2 regions of the Peribacillus sp. NPDC101480 genome follow, and region 2 is predicted to be linked to the other one. Evidence: riboswitches for the same ligand, from Rfam matches in the RefSeq annotation. Region 2 holds a riboswitch; the other holds the start of a gene.
The links. Region 2 has a riboswitch for thiamine pyrophosphate ahead of tenA (thiaminase II). Riboswitches for the same ligand answer to the same signal wherever they lie in the genome.
Positions count from the first base shown of each region.

Region 1 (4,351 bases), on a different contig from region 2:
TGTGCGGTTACTGCTGTTATGGCAGACATTCCAAAGACCCCATGTGCAGAAAATGTTTTTAAATCCGCTTGTATTCCAGCACCGCCTCCTGAATCAGAGCCGGCGATGGTTAATGCTGTTTTCATAAAAAAACCCCTTCATATAATTATTTTTTAAAAGTATTTTAAGTAATATGAAAGCTAGAATCGCACCTGCGAATGAACTGAGCATAAAAGCCGGTAAAAAACCAAAAAGAGCAGCTTTTTCTCCTAATAGGAGGATGGCAAGTGGATAACAGGCCATGGAACCGAGAATGCCGGTCCCGATCACTTCACCTAAACAAGCGAATTTTAAGCTTTGTGTTTTTCGATAAAGGATGGCAGCCAAAAGTGCACCGATCATGCTCCCGGGAAAGGCGAATATTGAACCGGTACCAGAAATGTTTCTAATGATGGAAACTAGGAAAGCTTGTGTCACAGCATAAGCAGGCCCCAATAGAACGGCCGTGAGGACATTTGCCAGATGCTGAATAGGAAAGACCTTTGCAAATCCTGCAGGGATGAAAATAAATGAACTGGTCAGTGTCGTTATAGCCGTTATCATGGCAGTCAACGTCAGTTTCTTGATAGGATTCATCATCATGTCTGCGACCTACAGCGGCCAATCCTGCTCATTTTGAACCATATCCCAGAATAAATATTCATATCGGGAAGTAACCAAAAAGTGCTTTTCTAATCTAAGAAGTTCTTTTTCTGGCATGCCTTCCGTCAATTCTTCCAACAATGCGATCAGCCACTTGTGTGCTTCCCCGAATTCAGGTGATGAATAGGACCTTATCCAATCTGCGTAGCGATTGTTTTCCAATGCTGCTCCATTTTGTTCTTTTAATAGCAAACCTATTTCATAGTAATCCCAAGCGCAGGGCAGGAGACAGGCGATCAAGTCTGCCAATGTCCCATGCTGAGCTGCATTTAGCATGTAACCTGTATAGGCTAGAGTGGTGGGAGTAGGTTCTGTTTCTTCCAATTCCTTGGAACTGATCCCGAATTCGGAAGCATACTGCCGATGGATATCCATTTCCACTTGAAGGGTTTCATTTAAAATACTCGCAAACTTTGCCATGGTTTCGATGTTATGGGCTTTGATGACACCTAAAGCAAAGAGCTTGGAATAATCCATGAGATAGATATAGTCCTGCTTCATGTAATAGGCAAATTTCTTTTCAGGAAGCGTACCATTTCCAATTGCCTGGACAAAGGGATGTGAATGATTCCTTTTCCAAATCTCTTTTGCCCGTGCATGAAGTCTATCACTGAATGTTTCTGTTTTAATATTCTCCATTGTTCATCCTCCTTTAGAATGGTTCCCATAGATAATGAAAAACCCCGTTCCTGAATACGGAACGGGGTAGATGGATATAGTCTGTAAATGGACGATATCATCCACTTCCCTCCGCCGGTATGAGCCGGTTCAGGTTCAAAGGGTCCGGAAACTATTTCCATCTCAGTCTTAAAAAAGACTCCCCTAGTGGTGTGAATTGTATGTAATTACTGACATCATATCAGAAAGACAAGAAAATGCAACCCGTATTTGAAGAGGGAGCATGTAATGTCCAGAAAAAAAGGGAGAACCAGGTAATTGACTTTTGATAATTATTAGGGTAGAATCATTTCTACATCATTTATATATCGAATTCTTATCCAGAGAGGTGGAGGGACTTGGCCCAAAGAAACCTCGGCAGCGGACCCATTTTGGGAACTGTGCTAAATCCAACAAGCATATGCTTGGAAGATAAGAAGAGCCGTACGGACACAGTCAGCCTCTTCTTGAATTAGAAGGGGCTTTTATTTTTGGGAAATAACGTTTAGTGACATAATAGAAAAGGTATATATAATTTGGTGAAAATCAAACAAGTTGATAAAGTTAGCTAACTAGAAGCAGGCTCTAGGATGACTAGGAAAGGAGCCATTTACATGGCAGAATTATTTAAGAGGATTGAACAGAGGAAGGCAAAGCTCATTGAAGAGCTATTGGCCAATGGAGTATACAAAACCTCTGATGAAAGGCACCTTTATGATGCCCCATTAAAAGTGCTTGAAGATGAATATAAGATTGTTATAAATAGACCTAATAACGAGTCACCTTCTGAATGGATGACATAGTAAGCGATGGACTATATTTTGGGCTCTTGGATAAGGGATATGATGTAAGCATTCACAGTATACACTAGTGGATGCTTTTTTGCGTTTAATAGAAAATGACATAAAATATACATAATTAAAGAAAAAAGTAGGTGTTTTATCACATTTGACCTATAAAATAACACATTTTATTTCTGTAAAATAGTTGATTTTAACTAGTAGTTTAATTATGATGAAAGTGTAAAAAAATTGAATAAATGGGAGGTGGCATATAATGCCTTGCCGTAAAGTAACTATAGAAAGGGTAGAAGAAAAGAGACAGGAAATGATCAAATTGGCAGCAAGTTACGGCTTAACAAGTCTGCTTACTGTTCAGGCCAGTCAAGAATTGGATACGCTATTAAATGCGTTAGCAAGTAAAAGTGAGTCAGAATATTTTTCCCTCCAAAACGCATATCGGTATTTTTAAATTAGCCAATTCGACCTGTATTAATTTGAAAAAGCTACTGCTCAAGGCAATAGCTCTAAAAAATTATATTAAATATCGACACGTTTACCAAGAATGATCAAATCCCGCTCAATGCCATCCAGCTCGGCAACTTGAGGTAAATGTGCCCATTCTTCAAACCCGAATTTGGAAAAAAGCTTAAGGCTAGGTATATTGTGGGCGAAAATGAAACCCAATATAGTCTTAATACCTAATTTTGGACTCAATTCAATTGCCTTTTGAATCGAAATTTGTCCGATTCCTTTTCCCCGGAAATAATCATCAATATAAATGCTGATTTCGGCAGTGGAATTATATGCCGGTCGGCCATAGAAGGATTGAAAGCTTATCCATCCAGCAGTTTTCCCTTCTATAGTAATGATATATAGCGGTCTACTTTCTGAATGATGTTCCTCAAACCATTTAACCCTCGATTGGACGGATACAGGCTCCGTATCTGCCGTGACCATTCTTGAAGCAATTGTCGAATTATATATTTCAACAATTCTAGGTAAATCAGATAGTTCTGCCTCTCTAAACTCTATGAGCTCTTCCATGATGTAATCTCCTAACTATCATTTATTCAATCTCCAGAATGAAGGGTAATCCCGTTTTTTTGTTTAAGGGACGGTGAATTGACACCCAATCCATTGAAAGTTTTTTATTATCATACACTTTTTACTCTTTATCTGACAATTCCTTTTTTATGTTAAGTCTGCAGATTTTTTGGGTATGTAAAGGATTAAATACTTCTAGTAAAAAGGCAGAGGAGAACCAAATGAAAAAATTGTCAGTTTTTTTGATTATAGTACTGGTTATATGTTTTGTTGCATATGAATTTCAGGCCTCGGAGTCGGAAGATGTGCAAAGGGTGATGGCTTTTGGAGATTCGTTAACCTATGGAAAAGGGGATAAGGACGGAGAAGGATATATAGAAGGCCTGGAGGATGAATTGAATAACCCGGAATCGGAACAAAAAGTGAGTTTTTGGAATTACGGTATAAAAGGGCAGGAAACGGATGGGGTGATGAAACAGCTTGATGATTACCGCATTAAAACGAAACTTGATGAAGCCGATACTTTCATCGTTTATATCGGAACGAATGACTTGATCAATAGTAACGGCGGGGACTTGGAGAAAATAAGTGATCGAAAAATCAATGAGGGTAAACGGGAGTATATCAGCCATCTGAAAAAGATTACGTCAACACTCATAAAGGCAAACGATAAAGCTGATATTTTGGTAGTGGGACTATATAACCCAATTAAAGGAAATCAAAAACTTGAAAAGCATATTCGCGATTATAACCAGTCAATAAAGGGAATAGCGGATAAAGACAATAGGATGTTATTCATTCCTACGAATGATCTTTTTGAAGATAAAAAGAAATCAGAGTATTTCAGTGATAAGTTACATCCGAATGAAAAAGGGTATCAGCTCATTGCGAATCGGGTTTTGGAAAGTTATGATTTCAAATGAAAGCAAGAATGCACAGAAAGGCATTCTGTGCATTCTTGCTTTCTAGGAATTTAATATGGCTTTTAGTTGAGGGAACTGCAAGTCATGGAGCTGCTTGTATCTGCCATTGTTTTGCAATAACTGTTCATGTGTTCCTTTTTCATGAACCTGCCCTTTTTCCAGAACGATTATTTGATCGGCATCATGAATGGTCGATAAACGATGTGCAATCACAATTGAAGTCCGGTTTATCAATAAACGTGACAAAGCTTCCTGTATCAATTG
Region 1 covers NZ_JBNNSB010000004.1:200,876-205,226, forward strand. Annotated here, with positions in the region: gene thiD (bifunctional hydroxymethylpyrimidine kinase/phosphomethylpyrimidine kinase) at 1-125, opposite strand, end outside; gene thiW (energy coupling factor transporter S component ThiW) at 94-615, opposite strand; gene tenA (thiaminase II) at 631-1,320, opposite strand; TPP riboswitch at 1,410-1,515, opposite strand; SAM riboswitch class I at 1,673-1,777, shown strand; gene ACQKMF_RS15295 (Fur-regulated basic protein FbpA) at 1,953-2,141, shown strand; gene ACQKMF_RS15300 (Spo0E family sporulation regulatory protein-aspartic acid phosphatase) at 2,395-2,589, shown strand; gene ACQKMF_RS15305 (N-acetyltransferase family protein) at 2,658-3,164, opposite strand; gene ACQKMF_RS15310 (GDSL-type esterase/lipase family protein) at 3,386-4,087, shown strand; gene ACQKMF_RS15315 (ABC transporter ATP-binding protein) at 4,130-4,351, opposite strand, start outside.
Region 1: another riboswitch for thiamine pyrophosphate. It lies ahead of tenA (thiaminase II); the one in region 2 lies ahead of tenA (thiaminase II).

Region 2 (4,351 bases):
TATCCCATGAGTGGAAGTGACCGCTACAAGAGAAAAGGGCGCGGCAGTAGCAGCTAATTCAGTTTCTTTGACTTCAATGCAGCCTGCAGGTCCATTGAGATTTCTTTAATATCTGAATAAGGTTCTTGGATGCTTAATAACCTTTTCAGTAAATGCACGGTTTCTTTTTCTAACGAAAGCTCTTCTGTCCAAGGAAGAGTCTTTTTACTTTTGGAGGCGTACGTCGTGTAAAGTGCATATAGAAGTATTTCCCCCAAGTCGTAAAAATCCTGCCTTTTCAGCTGCAACATGGTTTCTTTAGTAAAATCGGCCGAATTGATCTTTTTAGACAAACCAAAGTCTATCAAAATGGGCTGATTGTTCTTTAGTAAAATATTTGGTATACGTAAATCTTGATGGGAAATGTCATGGTCATGTAGATAAGATACTAAAACGACCAGCTCATCCAGAAAAAATAGAGACTCTTTCTCATTGAATGTTATATGATTCAAGAAAATATGGTCTTCCAAATTATCTCCTTCTATGAAATCCATCACAAAATAAACATTTCCCTCATGTGAAAATTTCTCGTGAAATTTGGGGATGTTTTTGTGGTTTAACATTCGTAAAATGGAAATTTCATTTTCAAACTGCTTCAGCTCTTTTTTGCTGCGGCGTTTACTTTTCCGGAGCTGCTTGATCACTATATTTTCTTTTTTTTTCAAATCATTGCAAAGATAAATAATACCGTAGCTTCCTGTTCCGATTACAGCTTTTACCTCGTAACGGTAATTCAAAACCACTCCTTTTTTTAAAGGTATATCCACGAAAAATTGGTAGAATTTTCTAAATGTACGCAAAATTGAAACTTTCCTCACCACTTTCATCTATTCAAGTCAAGAACAAAAAAGTCCGTTAGTAATTAAGCTGGAAATATGAATGAACATGGATAGTTTAACACTGATTTTTGATAATGCGGTAATGAAAGTCATTTCTTCGGGGAATTCTTTTGATAGTTCACAATTATAAATTTTTCCTGTAATTTCACATTATGAAATTATATGGTTTTTAAAAATATTAAGTTTACTATAATGAATTCATAATAAAAGAGTAGGATGTGATGAGGTGGATGGGCGCGAGTTGAGAAGTTGCTTTGGGAAATCCCTAACCGGCGTCACAATAGTGAGCTGGTTTGATGGAAAGTTCAAAAGGGGAATACTGTGAATTCTTTTCCTTCGGTTTCCTTGGATCCACCGCTTGCTTTAGTATTCATAAAGAAGCAAAAGCCTGCACTAGCATGAAAGATAAATCTTTTACCATTAATATTTTGTCGGATGAACAGGAAGCCATTGCATGGCAATTTGCGGGCAGCAAATAGGAAACGCTTGAAACCGACTGGGATAACAAGGGAATTTCCCCAAAAATAAATGGAAGTGTTGCCTGGATGGAATGCAAATCATGGAGAGAGTATGATGCTGGTGATCATGTATTGTTCATCGGTGAAATCCAGGAGTTACATTCCGAATATTTGGAAGCGCTTACTTTTTATCGAGGGAAAATGGGGTCTGCTAAACAGTTTGTAAAATAAGGGGATTCTAATGGGCATTAAAACCGGGGAAGAATATATTAATAGAATTAAATCAAGGAAACCGGAATTATGGCAGCTATGATAAACTACAGATCGAGCAAAATATTAAAACTAAAAGCAACATCGAATGTATAATATTGTTTTTTAGAGAATAAAAGAATTCACGAGTAAAGCAGCAGAAATCCCAAGAAAAATCAATTTCACGAGTAAAGCAGCTGAATTCACGAGTAAACCTGCCAAATTCACGAGTAAAGCAGCTGAATTCACGAGTAAACCGGCCAAATTCACGAGTAAAACAGTAGAATTCACGAGGAAATTACGTAATGAAACCCATTGATTAAAGTGCCGTTAAACTGCCGGGTAAATGGTGTATATGCAAGATTGAAAGGTTAGTAACCCTAAATCATTAAGTTGAAAACTTTTTCTAATACGTTTGACAATTGGATTTATCGTGTTAATATAAAGGCAAATGAAATTTAATATACAATTTGTACCACTAGGGGTGCTTTATAGGTGAAAGTTGATTTTTACCGCAGAAGCTGAGATTAAAGTATGACTTTAAGACCCTTAGAACCTGATCTGGTTTATACCAGCGTAGGGAAGTGGGGTCTGGAACAATACGTTTCTGTATTATTTCAAGTACAACCACTTTCTTTACGTTTAAGAAAGTGGTTTTTTGTTTGCAAAAAAAGGGGTGATAAAAGTTTTTTTCCGTAACATTGATTAAAAAAAATAATTTGGAGGTAATGGTCATGAAATTTTCAGAGGAAATTCGTCAGGAAGTGGATCACATTTGGGAAGCTAGCTTTAATCACCCGTTTGTTGCAGGAATAGGAGATGGCACTTTGCCATTGGAGTGTTTCCGTTTCTATGTTATGCAAGATTCCTATTATTTATCTCATTTTGCTAGGGTTCAAGCTTTAGGAGCAGTTAAAGCTACTGATTTACATACAACAAGCAGGCTTGCCGGCCATGCACAAGGAACATATGAAGCGGAGTTGAAGCTTCATGAGAATTTTTCTGAGAGATTAGGGATCACAAAAGAAGAACGGGATAATTTCAAACCAGCCCCGACCGCTTATGCTTATACTTCCCATATGTATCGTGCGGCTTATTCGGGACATTTAGGAGATGTTATTGCAGCTATCTTGCCGTGTTACTGGCTTTATTATGAAATAGGTGAAAAGCTGCAAGGGTGCATGCCGGAGGAGCCGATTTATCAAGAATGGATAGCGGCTTACGGAGGGGAGTGGTTCCGCACTTTGGTGGAAGAACAAATTGCGAGGCTTGATGAGATTGCTGAAAAAGTGACAGACGAAGATAAGGAAAGAATGAAAGAGCATTTTATCCTCAGCAGCCAATATGAATACTCATTTTGGGAAATGGCTTATCGTTTAGAGACATGGCCTGTGCATAAGGAAACACTAGAAGTATAAAGGGGAATGAAACAATGAAAAAAGGTTTGAAATTAACGGACATATTGGTCACGATCGTGATTGCGGTAGCATTTGGAATCGTTTATATCCTTTGGGGTTCGATTTATTATTCAGTTAAACCGTTAGGATTACATCTGGATCAACTTATTTATGGAATGTGGTTTATAGCTGGCCCCGTCGCCTTCTTAATTTTACGGAAACCGGGTGTGGCACTTTTGGCGGAGATAGCTGCAGCTTCCGGGGAGTTCTTCCTTGGTTCACCATGGGGGCTGACCGTACTGTTATATGGGGTGGTACAAGGTTTGTTCGCGGAACTGGTGTTCATGGCTTTCAAATATAAAAAATTCAATATGCCGGTGGCCGTTTTAGCTGCGATAGCTTCCTGCCTGGCATCAGTTATTATGGATTTTGCATACGGGGAAATAGGTGCGCTTTCAACTTGGAATCTATCGTTATTCATGATAGCGAGGTTTGTGGGTTCCATATTCTTTGCAGGTGTGACCGCTTATTATCTAGTTAAAGTCCTGGAAGCAACAGGAGTAACAAATCTTGTGCGTCCGGTTTCAAATAAAGATTATGCAGAACTGGATCAAAAGTAGAGGTTGAGGGCCATGGAACCAATCGTTTCTGTTGAAAAGTTAAGAATGAAATATCCCGGTGATGAATCTTTGATATTCAAGGACCTATCATTAACGTTTGATCAAGGAGAAAAAGTGCTATTGTTGGGGCCATCAGGTTGTGGTAAGTCGACCCTTTTACAAGTGTTAAGCGGATTGATTCCGAATTCCATCGAAGTACCGATGAAAGCGGAAAAATTGAAATGCCCTTCTTCGTGGGGGTATGTTTTTCAAGATCCTGATAGTCAGTTTTGCATGCCATTTGCCGATGAGGAAATTGCCTTCGTCCTTGAGAATCTTTCCGTCCCTAAAGAAGAAATGAAAGAGAAGATTCAAAATCATTTCCGTAAAGTAGGATTGAACCTGGGCCATACAAGTATTGAAACATTATCAGGCGGGATGAAACAGCGTCTGGCAATCGCTTCAGTATTGGCCCTTGAACCAGAAGTGATATTTTTAGATGAGCCAACCGCCATGCTTGATCCGGAAGGAACGAAAGAAATCTGGGAATTGCTGAAGGAAGTCGGACGAGACAAAACGGTTATTATCGTCGAGCATAAAATTGACCATGTTTTAGAATTCATCGAACGAATCGTGCTTTTTAACGATGATGGTCAAATCATAGCTGATGGTCCAAGAGACACCATTCTTTCACTATATAAAAATGAAATGAAGGAATATGGAATTTGGTTCCCAGGTGTTTGGGGTGAATATATACAGAATTATGCACC
Region 2 covers NZ_JBNNSB010000002.1:250,588-254,938, reverse strand. Annotated here, with positions in the region: gene ACQKMF_RS08830 (protein kinase domain-containing protein) at 54-782, opposite strand; gene ACQKMF_RS08825 (hypothetical protein) at 1,175-1,357, shown strand; gene ACQKMF_RS08820 (flavin reductase family protein) at 1,424-1,567, shown strand; TPP riboswitch at 2,056-2,185, shown strand; gene tenA (thiaminase II) at 2,320-3,003, shown strand; gene ACQKMF_RS08810 (ECF transporter S component) at 3,018-3,602, shown strand; gene ACQKMF_RS08805 (ABC transporter ATP-binding protein) at 3,615-4,351, shown strand, end outside.